Regions from separate parts of the Clostridium sp. ATCC BAA-442 genome, predicted to be linked through region 2. Evidence: riboswitches for the same ligand, from Rfam matches in the RefSeq annotation. Region 2 holds a riboswitch; each other region holds the start of a gene.

Region 1 (4,432 bases), on a different contig from region 2:
GGGAATACCCGGGCTTTTTCCAGGGACATGCGGCGGGCTTCCTGCCCGAGGGGCGGAGCGCGGGCCGGCGAACCATGGAGGAGGCCCTCGGGCGCGTCCGCCAGACGCTGCTGGAGGCGCTGGAGGCGGACTGTGCGGTGCGGCCGTCCGCCTTTGATGCTTCCTTTTCCAGGGAGCAGCTTGCCGCTTTCGTGCTGGACAGCCTGCTGGGGCAGATGAGCCGGGGCGCGGACAACTGTGAGGGGCTGGAGCAGGTGCTCCGCAGGCTGCTCTACCGCTGAGACGGGCGCGGGAACCCGCGCCCTGTTTTGCACATAAAATGAACAATGTTCATAATGAGGAGGAACTTACCATGGTAAAAAAAGAAACATTGCTTTTGCTGGCGGGGCTGGTGTGGGGGGCGGCAGGCTTCAACATCCTGCGCATCGGGCTGCTGGCTTACCCCGGACATGTAACCCTGTGGAATCTGGCGCTCTCTGCGCTGGTCTTCGGGCTGTTTCAGGGCATGGTGTTCGGAAGGCTGGTTCAGCGGCACACCGCGCGCATACGGGGGTATGGCTCGGAGCGGAAGTGGTTCTGGCAGTTTTTTGATGGGAAATCATTTTTGATCATGGTATTTATGATGGCCTTCGGCATCGGCCTGCGGGCCAGCGGACTGGCGCCGGAGGGCTTCATCGCCGTGTTCTACACCGGCCTGGGGGCCTCCCTGCTGACGGCGGGGCTCCGCTTTTTGCTGGCAGTTTCCCGCGGGTAATTTTGAAACCCTGCCTTTACTTTTTTCCCTCATACTGCTATAATGGCAGAGAATTCAATGCACATGCAGTTGCGGCGGTGCCGCAGAACGGGGAAGCCGGTGGAACTCCGGCGCAGTCTTACCTCTACTGTAAGCGCGGACGAAGGTGCACAAGCCATTGGCCCAGCGGGGCTGAGAAGGCGCGCCGGAGGAGGAAGCGCAAGCCAGGAGACCCGCTGCAGAGTGGCAGTTGCGTAGCTCTGAGGTGGAGAGGTGCGGTGTACCCTGGGATTAGGGCCCTCCTCAACCGCGAGGAGGGCCTTTTTGCGTCGAAAGGGGGACACACATGGGGAAATTGGAGCTCTATATCCCGGTGGGGCGGGAGCGGCTGCGCTGCGGCTATACCACCGGCACCTGCGCGGCGGCTGCTGCCGCCGGGGCCGCCGCCCTGCTGCTGGAGGGGGCGGCGCTGCCCGCCGTGCACATCGACACCCCGGCGGGGGTGCGGGTGGAGGCGGAGTTGCTGGAGCACGCCGCCGGGGAAGGCTGGGCCGCCTGCGCGGTGCGCAAGGACGGCGGCGACGATCCCGACGTGACCGACGGGGCGCTCATCTGCGCCCGGGTGGAGCGCAGCGCCGAGCCCGGGATTGTCATTGACGGCGGCCAGGGGGGGGGCCGGGTGACCCGGCCCGGTCTCGACCAGCCGGTGGGGGAGGCGGCCATCAACTCCACCCCCCGCCGCATGATCCAAGAGCAGCTGGAGGCCGCCGCGGCCCGGGCGGGCTACGCCGGCGGGCTGCGGGCGGTGATCTCCGTCCCCACGGGGGAGGCCCTGGCGGGGCGCACCTTCAACCCCCGGCTGGGCATCGAGGGGGGCATCTCCATCCTGGGCACCAGCGGCATCGTCCGCCCCATGAGCGAGGCCGCCCTGCTGGACTCCCTCTACCTGGAGATGGATCAGCAGAGGGCCGCCGGGGCGCGGGACATTGTGGTCACCCCCGGCAACTACGGCGAGGCCTTCGCCCGGGAGAAGCTGGGCCTCAGCCTGGCCCGCTGGTGCACATGCAGCAATTATATCGGCGCGGCCATCGACCACGCCGCCGGGGCGGGCTTCCGCTCGGTGCTGCTGGTGGGCCACCTGGGCAAGCTCATCAAGGTGTCCGCCGGGTGCATGAACACCCACTCCAAGGTGGCCGACGCCCGGCGGGAGACCCTGGCCGCCCACGCCGCCCTGGCGGGGGGAGACCGGGCGCTGGTAAAGGCCCTGTTTGACAGCCCCACCACCGACGCGGGGGTGGAGCTACTGAGGGGGGCCGGCCTGCTGGAGCCGGTGATGGACTCCATCGCCGGGGAGCTGGACGCTCAGCTCAAACGGCGGGCGGGGCCGGAGCTGGCCATCGAGGGCATTTTCTTCTCCAACCAGTACGGAATTTTAGGAAAGACACCCGGCGCGGAGGGCCTGCTGGCCCTCCACCGGGCATAGGAGGTTAAAACCATGGTACATTTTATCGGCGCGGGCCCCGGAGCGGAGGATCTGATCACGGTGCGGGGGGCGAAACTGCTGGGGGAGGCCGACGTGATCATCTACGCCGGCTCCCTGGTCAACCCCGCCCTGCTGAACTACAAGAAGGAGAGCTGCGCGGTGTACGACAGCGCGTCCATGACCCTGGAGCAGGTTATCGAGGTCATGAAGGACACCGAGGCCCGGGGCGGCATGACCGTCCGGCTCCACACCGGCGACCCCTCCCTCTACGGCGCCATCCGGGAGCAGATGGACGAGCTGGACAAGCTGGGCGTCGGCTACGACGTGACCCCCGGTGTGTCCTCCTTCTCCGGCGCGGCCGCCGCCCTTTGCGCGGAGTATACACTGCCCGAGGTATCACAGTCGGTTATCATCACCCGCATGGCGGGCCGCACCCCCGTGCCCGAGGGGGAGGAGCTGCGCAAGATGGCCTCCCACGGCTGCACCATGGTGCTGTTCCTGTCCACCGGCCTGCTGGAGGATGTGGAACAGGAGCTGGCGGCGGGGGGCTATGCCCCCGACACCCCGGCGGCCATCGTCTACAAGGCCACCTGGCCGGAGCAGCGGGTGTACCGCTGCACCGTCTCCACCCTGGCCAGGACCGCCCGGGAGAACCGGGTCACCAAGACGGCGCTGATTACAATCGGTCATTTCCTGGGGGATGATTACGAGCGGTCAAAGCTCTACGACCCCACCTTTACCCACGAGTTCCGGGAGGCCAGCAAGTGACCACAGCGGTCATCGCCTTTACCCGCCGGGGGGCGGCGCTGGGCCGCAGCCTGGCAGATGCCCTGGGGGGCACCCTCCACGTCCCGGCCCGCTTCGCCCCCGAGGCGGTGGCGGAGGCCTACTCCTCCCTGGAGGGGTGGACGGCCTGGGCCTGGGCGCGGGCGGATGCCCTGGTATTTGTGGGGGCGGCGGGGATCGCTGTGCGGGCCATCGCCCCCCATGTGCGGGACAAGTTTTCCGACCCCGCCGTGGTCAGTGTGGACGAGGCGGGGCGGTTTGTGGTCCCCCTCCTCTCCGGGCACGTGGGGGGCGCCAACGAGCTGGCCCGGAGGGTGGCCGCCCTCACCGGCGGACAGGCGGCGGTGTCCACCGCCACCGACGTCAACGGTCTGTTCGCCGTGGACGTGTGGGCCCGGGAGCGGGGCATGGCCATCACAGACCGGGTTCTGGCCAAGGAGGTGTCCGCCGCCCTGCTGGAGGGAAGGCCGGTGGGCTTTGCCAGTGACTTCGGCCACCCCTGCCCGGAGGGCCTCACCACAGGCCCGGCGGAGCTGGGGGTGTGGATCACCGACCGGACGGGGGAGGGACCCTTCCCCCGCACCCTGCGTCTGGTGCCCAGGAGCCTGATTCTGGGTATCGGCTGCCGCCGGCGGGCGGATTATCGTCCCCAAACAGGCAAACAACGGCGTCACCGCGGCGGTGGCGAGAAAGGATATGCTATGAAAGTAACGGTAATCGGGCTTGGCCCCGGCGGCGGCGCGGATCTCACCGGCCGCGCCCGGGCGGCCCTGGAGGCCTGCGACCTGATCGTGGGCTACACCGCCTACATCGATCTGGTGCGGGCGGATTTTCCCCAGAAGGAGACCCTGTCCACCGGCATGCGCCGGGAGGTAGACCGCTGCCGGGCGGCGGTGGAGGCCGCCCGCACCGGCAAGGACGTGGCGGTGGTGTGCTCCGGCGACTCCGGCGTGTACGGCATGGCGGGCCTCATCTACGAGGTGGCCCAGGAGTATGACCCCATCGAGATCGAGGTGGTGCCCGGCATCACCGCCGCCTGCGGCGGCGCGGCCGTGCTGGGCGCCCCCCTGACCCACGACTTCGCGGTGGTGTCCCTGTCCGATCTGCTCACCCCGTGGGAGAAGATTACGGCCCGGCTGACCGCCGCGGCCCAGGCGGACTTCGTGCTCTGCCTCTACAACCCCGCCAGCCACAGCCGGCCGGACTACCTCCAGCGGGCCTGCGACATCCTGCTCTCCGCCGGGAAAGATCCCGCCACCGTGTGCGGCACCGTCCGCAACATCGGCCGGGCGGGGGAGGAGGCGGCACTCCTCACCCTGGGCGAGCTGAGGGACACCCAGGTGGACATGTTCACCACCGTGTTCGTCGGCAACAGCCAGACCAAGGTGATCGGCGGAAAGATGGTGACCCCCCGGGGCTATCTCCAGCGG
Region 2 (4,432 bases):
AGTCCAGAACGCCGTCCAGGGTACGCATGCCGCTGCAGTAGACATTGTTCAGGTTGATGGCGAACACCCGGCCGTTCTTCACTGCATCCAGACTAGCAAATGCAGGGTTCTCGGTGATCAGCTCCACCACCTGCTCTCCGGCATAATCGGTATCATTCACGGTATAGCCGTTGTACCAGACCATGAAGATGGCGTCAGGGTTGGCGGCAATCAGATCCTCGGCGCTGATGTTGCCGTTGTCACCATGCTTGCCCACGGCCAGCTCAGCGCCGCCGGAGGTGGCCACGTTTCCGCCCAGGGTGTCCTCTCCATAGACGCGGTAGGTACCGCCCTCGTCCTCCAGAACTGCTACGGTCAGGCGATCCTTGTCCGCCAGATAGGTAGAAATATTGTCCAGCTCTCCCTGGATCTCGGCCACCAGCGCCTCGGCCCGGTCCTGCACGTCGAAGATCATGCCCAGGGTCAGAATGTCCTGACACTCGTCGGCCACGGTCTGCTGGTAGGTACCGGAACCGCCGCGGCAGCCGCTGTTCAGCGCCATATAGGTGCCCACGCTGCGCTCGTGCCAGAAGTCCACATCGCCCAGGCGTTTGTCGGAGAAGGTGGAGTACCAGGCGGCGATGAAGTCGGGCTCCAGGGCCAGCAGATCCTCCTTGCTCAGCACGCCTGTGTCCTCGTGGTAATCAATTTTTGCAAACTCGCCGGCTAGCGCGGGGTCAATCTCACCGTCCATTCCGCTGGCGGCCACGATGCGGTCGGCCAGCCCCAGAGACAGCAGAATCTCAATATTGTCCTGGGCGTAGGCGTATACCCGCTCAGGGGCCTTTGCAAAGGTATACTCTACCGGCTCTTTGTTGTAGTTATAGGTGGTGATGGTGAGGGGATACTCGGTGCGCTTGGCCCCCTCTTCATCGACAGAGGGTGTGCTGCTGGTCTGTACCAGGTTTTCAGAGGGGGTGGCGGAGGGGGTGGTGTCCGCCGGGGTACTGGCGGAGCAGGCCGCCAGGGACGCGGTCAGCGTCAGGGCCATCAGGGCCGACAGGGTTTTCTTTCCAACATGCATAATTGGGCTCTCCTTTCCGTTTTTCGAGTGCGCTATGTACTGCCGCTTTAGAACGCAAACAGCCTGCTTTCCATCGAAAGCAGGCTGCTGAAGCTGCCCACGGTATGTGAGCAGTTTCAGACAGAGTTCTTTCTGCGGAAGATACCCGTCTGTCTCCTGATCAAGCAGGTTTCCTGGCTTACGGCTCGACGCGCGCTGCACCTTCTCACCGCGCATTGTCTGCACGGCAATGGTATCTGCAGCTTGCTCCCCGTTTACAGTGACCGGATCGCTCGGGAGTTTCACCCGATTCCCTTTTACCCCAACCGCAGTTGGGCACTTGACAGGTTATTCCATTGTCTTATGAGCGATTTATTTTACTGCAAGTCTCTTTTTTTGTCAATACCAGTCAGTTGATATGTTCCCCATAGAGCAGACAGGCAGAGAAAAATCTGGACGGCAGCCTATAGGACAGCTGAGCTTTGCCGTTTGAATCTCAGAGGCAGCCGATGCAGTTCATCTCTCCGGGCACGCCCACTGCGTCCGCCCTGCACTGCCTGCAGTGGGTGAACTGGGGGATATGGACACGGGCCTTGGCGCGCAGCGCATCCAGGAGCGCTTGGCTGGGGGGCTCGTTGTCCCGAAAGCCGGCTTGGGGAATGAGCGGCATGAGGTTCATGACGGCGGCTCCCGCACGGGCGGCCCAACAGGCGATTTCCTCAATCTCCCCGGTGTTGAAGCCGGGGATGACGACGGTGTTGATTTTCACCGTAAGTCCGGCTTCTGCGGCCTTGGCCACGCCCTCCTGTTGAGCGGAGAGAAAGGCTGCCATGGCTCCGGCATCCGCGCTGCCGCCCACCGTCCGGTAGACGTGCCCGGCACAGACGACGGAGCGGGTATTGACAGTGACCGTCAGGGTGGAAACCCCGCAGTCCAGCAGTTCGGGCAAAGCATCAGACAGAACCAGCCCGTTGGTGCTCAGGCAGAGCAGGAGTCCGGGAAAGCGGGAACGAACCAGTCGGAGGGTCTCCAGGGTGGCGGGGTTGGCCAGGGGCTCGCCGGGCCCCGCCACCCCCGCCACCCGCAGACGGCTGTCCAGGCGCAGGGCGCGCTCCACGCGGTCCAGGGCAGCCTCGGGGGAGATGACCTCCGAAGTGACGCCGGGCCGGGACTCGTTGGCGCAGTCATAGCGGCGGTCGCAGTAGCCGCACCGGATGTTGCACCTGGGGGCCACGGGCAGATGAATCCGGCCATAGCGGAAGTGGGCCTGGGCGGAGAGGCAGGGGTGCTCAGCCGGAATCAAAGCGGGGCCGCCTTCCGGCAGAGCGCTTCCAGCCCGTCGTCGCTCATCGGCTCCGGGATGCAGCCGCCGCGGTTGTCCAGGAGGACGGACGCCAGGGCGCGGAACGCCTGGGCGGGCGCGCTGTCCGGCGCGCTGTCCACCACGGTTTGGCGCTCCAGCTCGGCCTGGCCGATGAGGGGACTCATGGGAATTTTTCCCGCCACCGTGGTGCCCAGCTCCGTCGCAAAGGCTTGGAGCAGGCCGTCGTTGTCCACGCTGCTGCGGCCGTTGTGTATAATTCCGGCCAGTCGGATTCTACCGCTCTGGGCGTATTTGCGGATACCCCGGCAGATGTTGTTTGCGGCGTAGAGTGCCATGAAGTCGCTGGTGGTGACGAGATACACCTCGTCGGCCACCTGCTCCCGCAGCGGCATGCTGAACCCGCCGCAGACCACGTCCCCCAGCACGTCGTAGAGCACCACATCCCGGTCATCCAGCAGGCCGCGGCTGCGGATCTCCTCCATGGCCACGATAATACCCCGCCCGGCGCAGCCGGTGCCCGGCTCCGGCCCGCCCGCCTCGATGCAGCGGACGCCCCGGCTGTCCGTGAAGGCGATCTCCCCGGAGGCGCCGGTCTTGAGCTGGTCGAGAACGGTGGGGATGCGCCGCCCCATCAGGCCCCGGGTGGAGTCCGCCTTGGGGTCGCAGCCCACTACCGCCACCCGTTTCCCGGCCTGGGCCATGGCCGCCGCCAGGTTGGACACGGCGGTGGACTTCCCGATGCCCCCTTTTCCATAGACGCAGATGCGTTTCACTGATAGAGCGCCCCTTTCAAGATGCGGCCGTTCATGATGCCGCGGAAGATGTCCTCCAGAAGATGGAGGGTTCCCAGCCCGCCCAGGTGGGGGCGGGGGGTCAGACAGACCTCATCAAACACCGGGTAATCCACGCGGATCAGCGGAATTTCCAGCTCGTCGGCACCGTCCTGCTCAAAGGAGGAGCCAAACAGAAGCGCCGCCTCGGAGCCGCGCAGCTCCCGGTAGAAGTCCTCCTGGTCGGAGAGCTCCTCCCGGCGGGCAAAGCACACCACCTCCATCCCCAGCTCCTGCTCCAGAAAGCGCCGCAGACCGTCGGCCCGCGGCCCCGAGGCGAGGATCGCAGCCGGCATGCCGTAGAGGGCCTGTAAATAGCGGTAGGCTTTTCCAGCTCCCTCTGCAATCTGACGGTCCAGCTCCGCCCGGGCCTGATGATAATCCAGACCGAAGCGGCGCTCCAGCCGACTCCAGAGATCGTCCGCGCCGGCGGCGCCATAGGGGTAATCAAGTTCCTCCCACGGTATGCCGAAGTACTCCTTCATGGCTTGCGCCAGCTCACGCCCCTTTCCACGGAGCACCAGGTTCACATCGGCATAGGGTGCGCGGCGCACTTCCTCCAGCGTACAGCGGGAGAGCACGGCGCCTAGTGCGGCCTGGGGGGCGAGCATAGCCCGGAGGGCCTCAACATCGTCGGCGGCGTGGGGGTCATCCATCCCGAGCCCGATCAGATTAACCAGGGGACGGGGATCAGAACGGGGATAGGGCCGGGGATAAGGCCGGGGGACCGGGGGCTTCATCAGCGGGAGCAGTGCCAGCCATCCAGCCTCCAGCCCGCGAGCCGCATCCCCACGGAAGCCTGCCGCCTCCACATGGAGCAGCGGCGCCTCATGGGGGATGCGGGCTAAGACGGCGGGGATATCGTCCCCAATCATCTCACTCACACAGCCGCTGACCACAAACAGGACGGACGGTTGGAAGAGCTCCAGCGCGGAGCGGACGGCCCGCTCCAGAGAAGCCTCGCCGCTGAACACCACGTCGCTGTCGCTGATGACGGTGCAGGTCTGCCGGATATCCCGCATATCCTGGGCAACGTGGAGGGACATGGAGCCAAAATTGCAGCCCACCACGGAGTGGAGCAGAACAATGCCGTCCTGAATTCCACCCAAAGCCTGATAGGCTCCAAAGAGCTTGCAGCCGCTGGCCGGCCTCATACGGAATCCCCCTTTCGATTGAGCCACATTCTGGACCACATTTCCTTGGCGGCCAGATTAGACTGATTACAGTACAGTGGGT
Region 3 (4,432 bases), on a different contig from region 2:
AGTCGTGAAGCTGACCCCTGGGGAAAGATTATTGGATATGTTATTTAATGGACAACTAAAATAGATGCCCAAAAACTGCATGGGTATGGGAGGAGTCACGATGGAGTTCAAAGCATTTCAACTAATTATTGGTGGTCAGATTCCAACAACAAATGAGATATTAAGCATTGCAGCTCATGGACAATCTACTTATCGCTCTGCAACTGAACTGTACTTGATAGAACGATCAATGGAAGATGATAATCGCTTTTTATGGATTTCTTGTCGATACGATAACGCAGAATTATATAGCGATGAAGTATATGATGAAGAGAGCGAACAATTACAGAAGAATCCCAGACGAAAAAGTCAAGTAGAACCTAGAAAACAACTCTTTATCTGTTATGATATTGCACAAGCTGTTTTATATCTTAGCGATCCTGCAAAGAAAGCCTTTGTAAAAGGGTATTTTCATTTAACACTACAAAAAACAGTTGAAATTAAGAATATATATTCCTCTATCGATGATTTCGAAGCAACAGTTCGATTTTTGAAATCAGCAAGATTTGCTCAACGGAGATGTACATATAATTTAACAGAAGACAGCATATTTAATAGGGTCTCAAATATCTATGGATTTGATATCCCTGATAAAATAAAACTAAAAATTGATTGGACACAAATACCTATAGAAAATGCCAGAGGTTTCATCCGACGCATGAAAAATATGTATGATTCTGGGGCATGTGATGATATCATTTTTATCGGACTAGATGATAACCAAGTCGAACAATCTTTTAATCTATCGACAATAATAAAAAGCATTAACATAAATGTTGCCAAAGATGAAAACCAGCATTATGATTCTGATGAAGTTAAAAATAGCCTATTGCATGAGATTAGGTGATAGCTTGTATAGAAAACATAAAATAGCTATTGGTGTAGTGGCTATTGTAATCATTATACTTGAGTTTTGGCTGAAGGTTGATTATTTTGAAGTTGCGGATCATTCAATTTCTGTAATTGCTATAGCATTAGGTATTTATATTGCTGCTCTGACTGCACTTTTGGGAAGTAAGACAATGACTGCAATGAAAAATGCTCCGGATCCAAATGTACCAGGCAAAAGTAAATTAGGAGTCTTAATAACCTACTTCCGAGCAGCAATGCTTTGTGGCTTAGTGAGTATTGTAATAAGTTACATTTCAATTTTTAATAAAACCAATGGGTGGTTTTCAAATTATTTACATAGTGAAATTGTTTTATCATCTCTTGGGTTTGCTTTGCTTTCTCTAAATTTCTTGTTTATGTGGTTGCTTTTTTCTTTCATTGTTAATAGTATTATCCGTGAAGCTTAGTAGGACAAACTTATGATATACCAAAATGAAGATAGGGTGTGGCACTCTGAACAGGGAAGCGTATCTTTTTTGTAGCTACCGTCCATGTCGGAGCAAGCTATGGATCGCTTGCTCCGACTTATTTTATATGTCAGAGCGCGCTCACGCCGCTGCTCCTCCTTTCCAAACAGAACCAGCTTACGCTGGGCTTCGGTTTGGGGCCGCCCTGTGTGCGGCTTTTTTCTTGTCGGTTTTAACCGTCTGTTCCAAATTTGAAAGCCACGTCTTAGCCAATTGAGGCTGAGACGTGGTTTTTAAATTTGTAATACCTCTATGATATGCTGGCAATCAGTCATGCTATAGTGGTGTTTTACTACAAAATATTATCTGGATTTTGCAGGCGAAAGGAAAAGATATAATTTTGGAATCAGAGGATATGGCATGTAGCTTGTAATAAAGAGCGAAAATTGATTACAATTAGCATATAAGCAATTTTGGAAGGATTTTCTGTCAACATGAAGGGGGCATGAAAATTATATCTGAACAGCTTCAGCGATATAGTAACACCCACACCGCATGGTCTGGTGATGACCGGGACGCTGTTACAATGCTCCAGGCATTTTTGGGCTCGGGCGGAAAATCAGTGAGAGGTTCTCGACTGAAGACACATGGCCTAATACGGATGGGACGTTTGAATTAGTCCCGTCTCCAGAGGTGTCTAGGCGGCCAAAGCGGAGCTTTGTGGTCCAGAGTAAGGGAACCTCGACCCCGCAGATATCGCTGGACGGCGCTGTCCACTATCGGCTACGGGATCTTGCCTTCCCTGCATATGTGGCTTTGGAGGTTACGCTGGACCCCGGTATCTTGTTCCTGGTGTTAAATACGGGGAAGCGAGGGCAGGAGCGCGTATTCTGGAAGTACATTTCCCCCAGGTTTCTCGCGTCGCTCGATTTTAGCAAGGACTCTGCGGTGATCCGCTTTACCGGCGGGGACGAGATCAAAAACACGGAAGAGTCTGGGGATGACTTCGTCTGTAGCTGGACGGGATCTCCGACGACCACTCCTTGGGCTTTCGGTCGTCCCCTTTCAGTTGGCCTATACAGTCTCCATTCACAAGGCGCAGGGCCTCGAGTACAATTCCGCCAAGGAGGTCATCCCCAGCAGCAATTCCGAGCAGATCTCCCACGGCATTTTCTATACAGCCATCACCCGTGCAAAGGAAAAATTAAAAATCTTTTAGAGTGCGGATACAATCAATCAGATTATCGACGGGTTCGGCAAGGCGGCCGGCGGCCGGTTGGGTCTGAATATCATCAAAACACAATTTCTGAATGCCGAGGCAGCAGGACCGCCACCTGTCTCTTGACTTTTGGCCTGCATGGAGTATAATAAGGGTGCACAGCCAAGTTTATATGGAGCATCATGACTCTGCGCGAGTGCTGCCCTTCGGGCAGGCGCAGGGATGAGGGAAGCCGGTGGGAGTCCGGAGCTATACCCGTAGCCGTATGTGCTTGAGGTTGCCGTTCGAGGCGTGAGCCGGTCATTGGGGCAGGGCCCTGAGAAGGCGGAACGGCAGACGCAGGAGCGAGATCGCTCTGGAAAGGCACGAGCCGGAAGACCTATGGTGTTTGAGCGTGGGGCGCACGTCGGTGTGCGCCGGGAAAGCGCGCGGAAAAGCGGGCGCGGCGGATCATGGGATCTGCCGCGGCCGCAGTTTTATGCAGGAGACAGTGACGACGAGCAGAAAGGAAGGAGACCGCTATGCTGAATCTCACCTGGATCAAGAACCCCGACCACGTATCCTACTGTAAGGAGAACGAGGTGCTGCCCCGGTTGGCGCGGGAGCTCGGCATCGCCGACCTGGCACAGCAGGTAGAGGAATTCCGGACCCACCCCACGGCGGAGGGGGTAAATCTGAAAGGGAAGAAGCGTACCACTTTGAAGCTGTTCATCCCCAACCTGACCTTCCCGGAGCCGGTGGAGATGGGGGAGAACGTGTGGATCTATATGGGGGAGCTGTGCCCCGCCTACTGTCTGTTTACCCCTTGGGAGACAAAAGAGAATTGACGCAACGGGAAGGAGATACGGTTATGGGCGAACAAAAAAAATACTGGGAGGGCAAGCACTTCGCTTTCTATACCAACAAGGAGTGCGAATATTACCCCTGCCACCCGGTGCCGGAGGGGACGGAGTTCAACTGCCTGTTCTGCTACTGCCCGCTTTATATGCTGGGGCGGAAGTGCGGGGGAAACTTCACCTATTTGGAAAGCGGCGTCAAGGACTGCAGCAAGTGCCTGGTACCCCACCGCCGGGAGAACTATGGATTTATTGCCGACAGTTTCCAGAAGATTGCTGGCGAGATGGCGGAACGGGAGAAGAAGGAAGGACAGTAAACGAAGGTTCCAGCCTATACATTCCGAGATGCACATGGAAAAAGCGCCCAACTGCTATGCGCAGGCGGGCGCTTTTTTAGGCATAGGTAGCCGTTCATTTAACAGGTAGCGGGGAGGCATCCTGTTTCAGAAGGGTGTTGCCCGCCATACTGCTGATGACCGGTGCGCCGATCCGGCGGCTCATGTCCAAAGAGGCCACGGTGCAGCGATCCAGATCAATGCCGCAGCCGATATCCATTTTGTGGAGTAGATTGACGAAATCTTCGGTGGGAATGTTCCCCTTGGCATTGGGAATCACGGGGCAGCCGCCCATGCCCGCCAGGGATACGTCAAACCGGGTAAAGCCCAACTCCATGGCTTTCACACAGTTGGCAAGACCAAATCCCTCAGTGTTGTGGATGTGCAGTGAGATCTGCTCTGGCCGGAAGCGCTCCAGAATTCCCCGCAGGATGCGCTCGGTGTGGATTGGATCGGCCTTTCCGGCAGAGTCTCCCAGTCCCAGGGAGGAGGCCCCCAGCTCCATGGCCCGCTGGGCGTAAGCCAGGGTTTTCTCCAGGGGAGTGGCGTCACCGAAGGGGCAGCCGAAGACCGCGCCCAGGGCCGCCTGTACCTGGAGGTCCGGGAGGTTGGCGATGGCCTCCAGGGTGGCGAAGGCCCTGTCCGGCGTGGAGCCGAAGCCCTGGCCGAAGGCGTCGCTGACGGAGAGAAAGAAGTCCACGTGGC
Region 4 (4,432 bases), on a different contig from region 2:
GAAGAAGAAGCGGCCGCCCCAGTCGTAGCCCAGCCAGTGGATGTCCTCCTGAATGGCCTCCACGTACTCCACGTCCTCCTTGGTGGGGTTGGTGTCGTCCATGCGCAGGTTGCACAGGCCGCCGTACTTCTCGGCGGTGCCGAAGTCCACGAAGATCGCCTTGGCATGGCCGATGTGCAGGTAGCCGTTGGGCTCCGGCGGGAACCGGGTGTGGACGGTCATGCCTTGGAACTGACCACCCTGGGCGATGTCCTCGTCAATGAAATCATGGATGAAGTTCTGCGTCATGGTGGGTTTCAGCTCTTCTGGCATGTAAATTCACTCCTTTATCTCGATACGAACTCTTATTTTACCCTGAACAGCGGGAAAAAGCAAGAGAGGGAGGACATTCCGGCATATTTTTTCCAGAAGGGCGGAGAAAATTGCATAAAAGGGGGCGTGGGAAGGGGGAGAGGGCCCGGATAGTTGTCACAAAGTGCGGAAAGGGAGGCCCAAAGCCCTTGACAGAGGGAGGCGGAACACGGTATACTTACGACAATCGTTGTGAACAAAGGCGTTCCGACCCCAAGGGCGGAGCGCCTTCATTTTTAAAGCGAAAGGGGCGGCAGACCATGGGGGTCTACAGCAAAGAGGACATCATCCGCATCGTTCGGGAAGAGGAAATCGAGTTCGTGCGCCTGCAGTTTACCGACATTTTCGGCATGCTCAAAAACGTGGCCATCACCGCGTCCCAGATTGAAAAGGCGGTCAGCAACCAGTGTATGTTCGACGGCTCCTCCATTGAGGGCTTCGTCCGCATTGACGAGTCTGACCAGTACCTCTACCCGGATCTGAAGAGCTTCCGTATCTTCCCCTGGCGGCCCAGCCACGGTAAAGTGGCCCGGCTGATCTGCGACGTATACAACACCGACGGAACCCCCTTCGTGGGCGACCCCCGCTATGTGCTCAAGCGGGTGATCCAGAAGGCCAACGACATGGGCTACGACCGTTTCAATGTGGGCCCGGAGGCGGAGTTCTTCCTGTTCAAGACCGACGAGGAGGGCAAGCCCACCACCCAGACCAACGACGAGGCGGGCTACTTCGACCTGGGCCCCCTGGATCACGGGGAGTCCACCCGGCGGGAGATCTGCATGGCGCTGGAGCAGATGGACTTTGAGATCGAAGCCAGCCACCACGAGTGCGCCCAGGGCCAGCATGAGATCGACTTCAAGTACGCCGAAGCCCTCCACGCCGCCGACAACATCATGACCTTTAAGCTGGCGGTCAAGACCCTGGCCCAGCGCAACGGCCTCCACGCCACCTTCATGCCCAAGCCGATCTTCGGGATAGCGGGCTCCGGTATGCACACCAACATGTCCCTGTTCCGCAACGGCAAAAACGCCTTCTACGACCCCGACGATCCCCGCGGCCTGTCCAAGGAGGCGTACAGCTTCATCGCCGGACTGCTCCACCATGTGCGGGGCATGGCGGCGGTGACCAACCCCCTGGTCAACTCCTACAAGCGGCTGGTGCCCGGCTACGAGGCCCCCTGCTACCTGGCCTGGTCGGCGTCCAACCGCTCCGCCCTCATCCGCATCCCCGCCAGCCGGGGCCAGGGCACCCGGGTGGAGCTGCGCTCCCCCGACCCCTCCTGCAACCCCTACCTGGCCTTCGCTGTCTGCCTGGCCGCCGGACTGGACGGCATCGAGAAGGGTATGACGCCCCCGGCGGAGATCACCGAGAACATCTACGCCATGGACGCCGCCGCCCGGAAGGCCCACGGCATCGAGAGCCTGCCCGGCTCCCTGGAGGAGGCCCTCCGCGCCCTGGAGGCCGACCAGTTGATTCTGGACACCCTGGGGGAGCACGTGGCCGCCAACTACCTGACGGGCAAGTGGCGGGAGTGGGACGAGTACCGCACCCGCGTGTCCTCCTGGGAGCGGGAGAAGTACATCATCAACTATTAAGGCCCCGTGGAGACGGTGGTCGTCGCCTTTGAGGGCGAGAAAAACGGCCGGAGACTCAAGGAGCTGCTGGAGAGCTCCGGGACGGCCGCCTGCCTGCTCTGCCGCTCCGCGGATCAGGTCAAGCGCCTGGTCCGCCAGCAGCGGCTCACCGCCGTGGTGTGCGGCTATAAGTTCCCGGATGGGACGGCGGAGGAGCTGGCCGGGGAGCTGCCCGGCTTCTGCACGGTGTTGCTGCTGGCCCCCCGCGGCCTGCTGGAGCTGGTGCCGGAGCGCCCTGGACTCCTCCGCCTCTCCGCCCCCGCAGGCAGGCGGGAGCTGCTCGCCGCGGTGGAGGAGCTGCTTCGGCTGGGCGAGGAGGCCGGAGCCCTCCTGCCGCCCCGGCGGAGCAGCGAGGAGCGGGAGGTAGTGGAGCGGGCCAAGGAGCGGCTGATGGCGCGCAGCGGCATGACCGAGGAGGAGGCCCACCGGGCCCTCCGGCGGCGGAGCATGGACCGCCGCATCCCCCTGGCAGACGCGGCGCGGATGCTCTTGGACGAGGAGCGTCCCGCCCCTTGACAAAGGGGAAAAATTGGCGTAGTATGTCTTTTGACAACTTGATAGCATGGACAGTGCCGCCCTCCGGGGCGGGTAAAAGGGAATCGGGTGCAAATCCCGAACGATCCGGTCACTGTAAGCGGGGAGCCGGCCGCAGACGCCATTGTGGAGACACGAGAAGGCGCGGCCCGGCGGAGAGCCGTAAGTCAGGAAACCTGCTGTCTGTGCAGAAGGATAGGTGTCTTCCGCAGAAAGTAGCCTGTCTGTTTGCCGCCGTGTGGTCCGATTGTGCCCATGGCGATGAGCAGTCCCGCTTTCCGTCGGAAAGCGGGATTTTTCTGTCCACAGCACAAAAAAGGAGGATTATCATGAAAAAGCTCGTACCCCTGACCCTCGCCCTCGCCCTGGGCCTGACGGCCTGCGGCACCGCCGGCCAGAATCCGGCCCCGGCGGCCAGCCCCACTCCTGCGGGGGATGTCCAGGGCGCGGAAACCCCGGCAAACACCGAGGGATTTCCCTTTACCCTGACCACCAAGGACGGCGCGGAGGTCACATTTACCCACGTGCCCGAGAAGGTTCTCTGTACGAATGTGAACACGGGCGATCAACTGATGGCCCTGGGGCTGGGGGACAGGATCATTTACACAGCCAATAACAATACCCGCGTGGCACCCGAGTACCGTGCGGAATACGAGGTCATTCCCCAGATGGCGGATAAGCCGAGCCTGGAAACCATCCTGGCGCTGGAGCCCGACTTTGTCTACGGCCGCTCCAGCGCCTTCAGTGAGAAATATAACACGGAACATGACACCCTCTCCCAGTACGGAATTATGTCCCTGTCCTCCATCGAGGGCTACAAGCTGGGGGCTGATTTGGAGGACGTATATCAGGATTTCTATAACCTGGGACGCATCTTCCAAGTGGAAGAACGGGCGGAGGAGCTGGTGAATGACATGCAGGCCCAGATTGCCGCCGCCGAGGAGGCGGTGACGGGCCAGGAGGCCATCCCGGTGTTCGTTTTTGACATGGCCCAGGAGGAGGGCGCCTACACCTGCGGCAACAACTTCACCTCCAAGCTCATCGAGCACGCGGGCGGCGTCAACATCTTCAACGATCTGGACACCACCTGGGCCACCGTGAGCTGGGAAACCGTGGTGGAGCGGGCCCCCGAGGTGATCATCATCGACGACTACGGCGATACCTCTCTGGAGGAGAAGATTGCCCAGCTCAAGGAGAACCCTGCCTTGGCCACGGTGCCCGCCATCCAGAACGACCGCATTATCTCCGTGACGCTGTGCGAGTCTTTTGCCAGTTCCATGACGGGCGACACGGTGGAGAAGTTTGCCCGTGCCTTCCACCCCGACTGCTTCGCGTAAGAGGGCGGTATGAAGCAGTTTTGCAGGCTGGTGAAGACTCACACCTTTCTGACCTGTCTGGTGCTGGCAGCGGTGCTCCTGGCATCTATCATCATCGGCATCGGCACCGGGCCGGTGGCCATCCCCTTTGCCGAGGTGTGGCGGGTGATGTTCCACCGGCTGGGCGGCCTGCTGACCGGCTCGGAGCTCCCCCTGGAGGGGGTGCGGGAGAGCACCCAGAACATCGTCTGGTTCCTGCGGGCCCCGCGGGTGCTGCTGGGGGCCCTGGTGGGGGCGGCCCTCACCCTTTCCGGCGTGGGGATGCAGGCATTCACCAAGAATCCGCTGGCCGAGCCCTATGTGCTGGGCATTTCCTCCGGCGCATCACTAGGCGCGGTGCTGGCTATGCTGCTGGGGGTGTCCCTGCCTGTGCTGGGCCGCCTGTCGGTGTCCGCCGGCGCCTTTGCCGGGGCTCTGGTGTCCATCCTCCTGGTGTACCTTCTGGCCCGCACCCGAAATGCGGTGACACCGATCCGGCTGATCCTGGTGGGAGTGGCGGTATCCGCCATGTTCCAGGCATTTACCAACTACATCGTC

Evidence for each region. Region 2 has a riboswitch for cobalamin ahead of ACESY8_RS05335 (ABC transporter substrate-binding protein). Riboswitches for the same ligand answer to the same signal wherever they lie in the genome.
Region 1: another riboswitch for cobalamin. It lies ahead of cbiD (cobalt-precorrin-5B (C(1))-methyltransferase CbiD); the one in region 2 lies ahead of ACESY8_RS05335 (ABC transporter substrate-binding protein).
Region 3: another riboswitch for cobalamin. It lies ahead of ACESY8_RS09975 (hypothetical protein); the one in region 2 lies ahead of ACESY8_RS05335 (ABC transporter substrate-binding protein).
Region 4: another riboswitch for cobalamin. It lies ahead of ACESY8_RS07325 (ABC transporter substrate-binding protein); the one in region 2 lies ahead of ACESY8_RS05335 (ABC transporter substrate-binding protein).

What each region holds. Positions count from the first base shown of each region.
Region 1 covers NZ_CAXSQB010000027.1:2,695-7,126, reverse strand. Annotated here, with positions in the region: gene ACESY8_RS12195 (TetR/AcrR family transcriptional regulator) at 1-281, shown strand, start outside; gene ACESY8_RS12190 (hypothetical protein) at 353-754, shown strand; cobalamin riboswitch at 804-987, shown strand; gene cbiD (cobalt-precorrin-5B (C(1))-methyltransferase CbiD) at 1,080-2,216, shown strand; gene cobM (precorrin-4 C(11)-methyltransferase) at 2,229-2,984, shown strand; partial or broken gene ACESY8_RS12175 (cobalt-precorrin 5A hydrolase) at 2,981-3,589, shown strand; gene cobJ (precorrin-3B C(17)-methyltransferase) at 3,704-4,432, shown strand, end outside.
Region 2 covers NZ_CAXSQB010000008.1:34,019-38,450, forward strand. Annotated here, with positions in the region: gene ACESY8_RS05335 (ABC transporter substrate-binding protein) at 1-1,063, opposite strand, end outside; cobalamin riboswitch at 1,210-1,401, opposite strand; gene ACESY8_RS05340 (radical SAM protein) at 1,539-2,345, opposite strand; gene ACESY8_RS05345 (nucleotide-binding protein) at 2,342-3,139, opposite strand; gene ACESY8_RS05350 (nitrogenase component 1) at 3,136-4,350, opposite strand; gene ACESY8_RS05355 (nitrogenase component 1) at 4,347-4,432, opposite strand, start outside.
Region 3 covers NZ_CAXSQB010000019.1:47,815-52,246, forward strand. Annotated here, with positions in the region: gene ACESY8_RS09960 (hypothetical protein) at 101-886, shown strand; gene ACESY8_RS09965 (hypothetical protein) at 840-1,337, shown strand; gene ACESY8_RS09970 (ATP-binding domain-containing protein) at 2,338-2,556, shown strand; cobalamin riboswitch at 2,739-2,957, shown strand; gene ACESY8_RS09975 (hypothetical protein) at 3,078-3,383, shown strand; gene ACESY8_RS09980 (cysteine-rich small domain-containing protein) at 3,407-3,709, shown strand; gene ACESY8_RS09985 (hydroxymethylglutaryl-CoA lyase-like TIM-barrel protein) at 3,804-4,432, opposite strand, start outside.
Region 4 covers NZ_CAXSQB010000012.1:32,701-37,132, forward strand. Annotated here, with positions in the region: gene ACESY8_RS07310 (glutamine--tRNA ligase/YqeY domain fusion protein) at 1-312, opposite strand, end outside; gene glnA (type I glutamate--ammonia ligase) at 612-1,946, shown strand; gene ACESY8_RS07320 (ANTAR domain-containing response regulator) at 1,962-2,501, shown strand; cobalamin riboswitch at 2,536-2,717, shown strand; gene ACESY8_RS07325 (ABC transporter substrate-binding protein) at 2,849-3,856, shown strand; gene ACESY8_RS07330 (FecCD family ABC transporter permease) at 3,866-4,432, shown strand, end outside.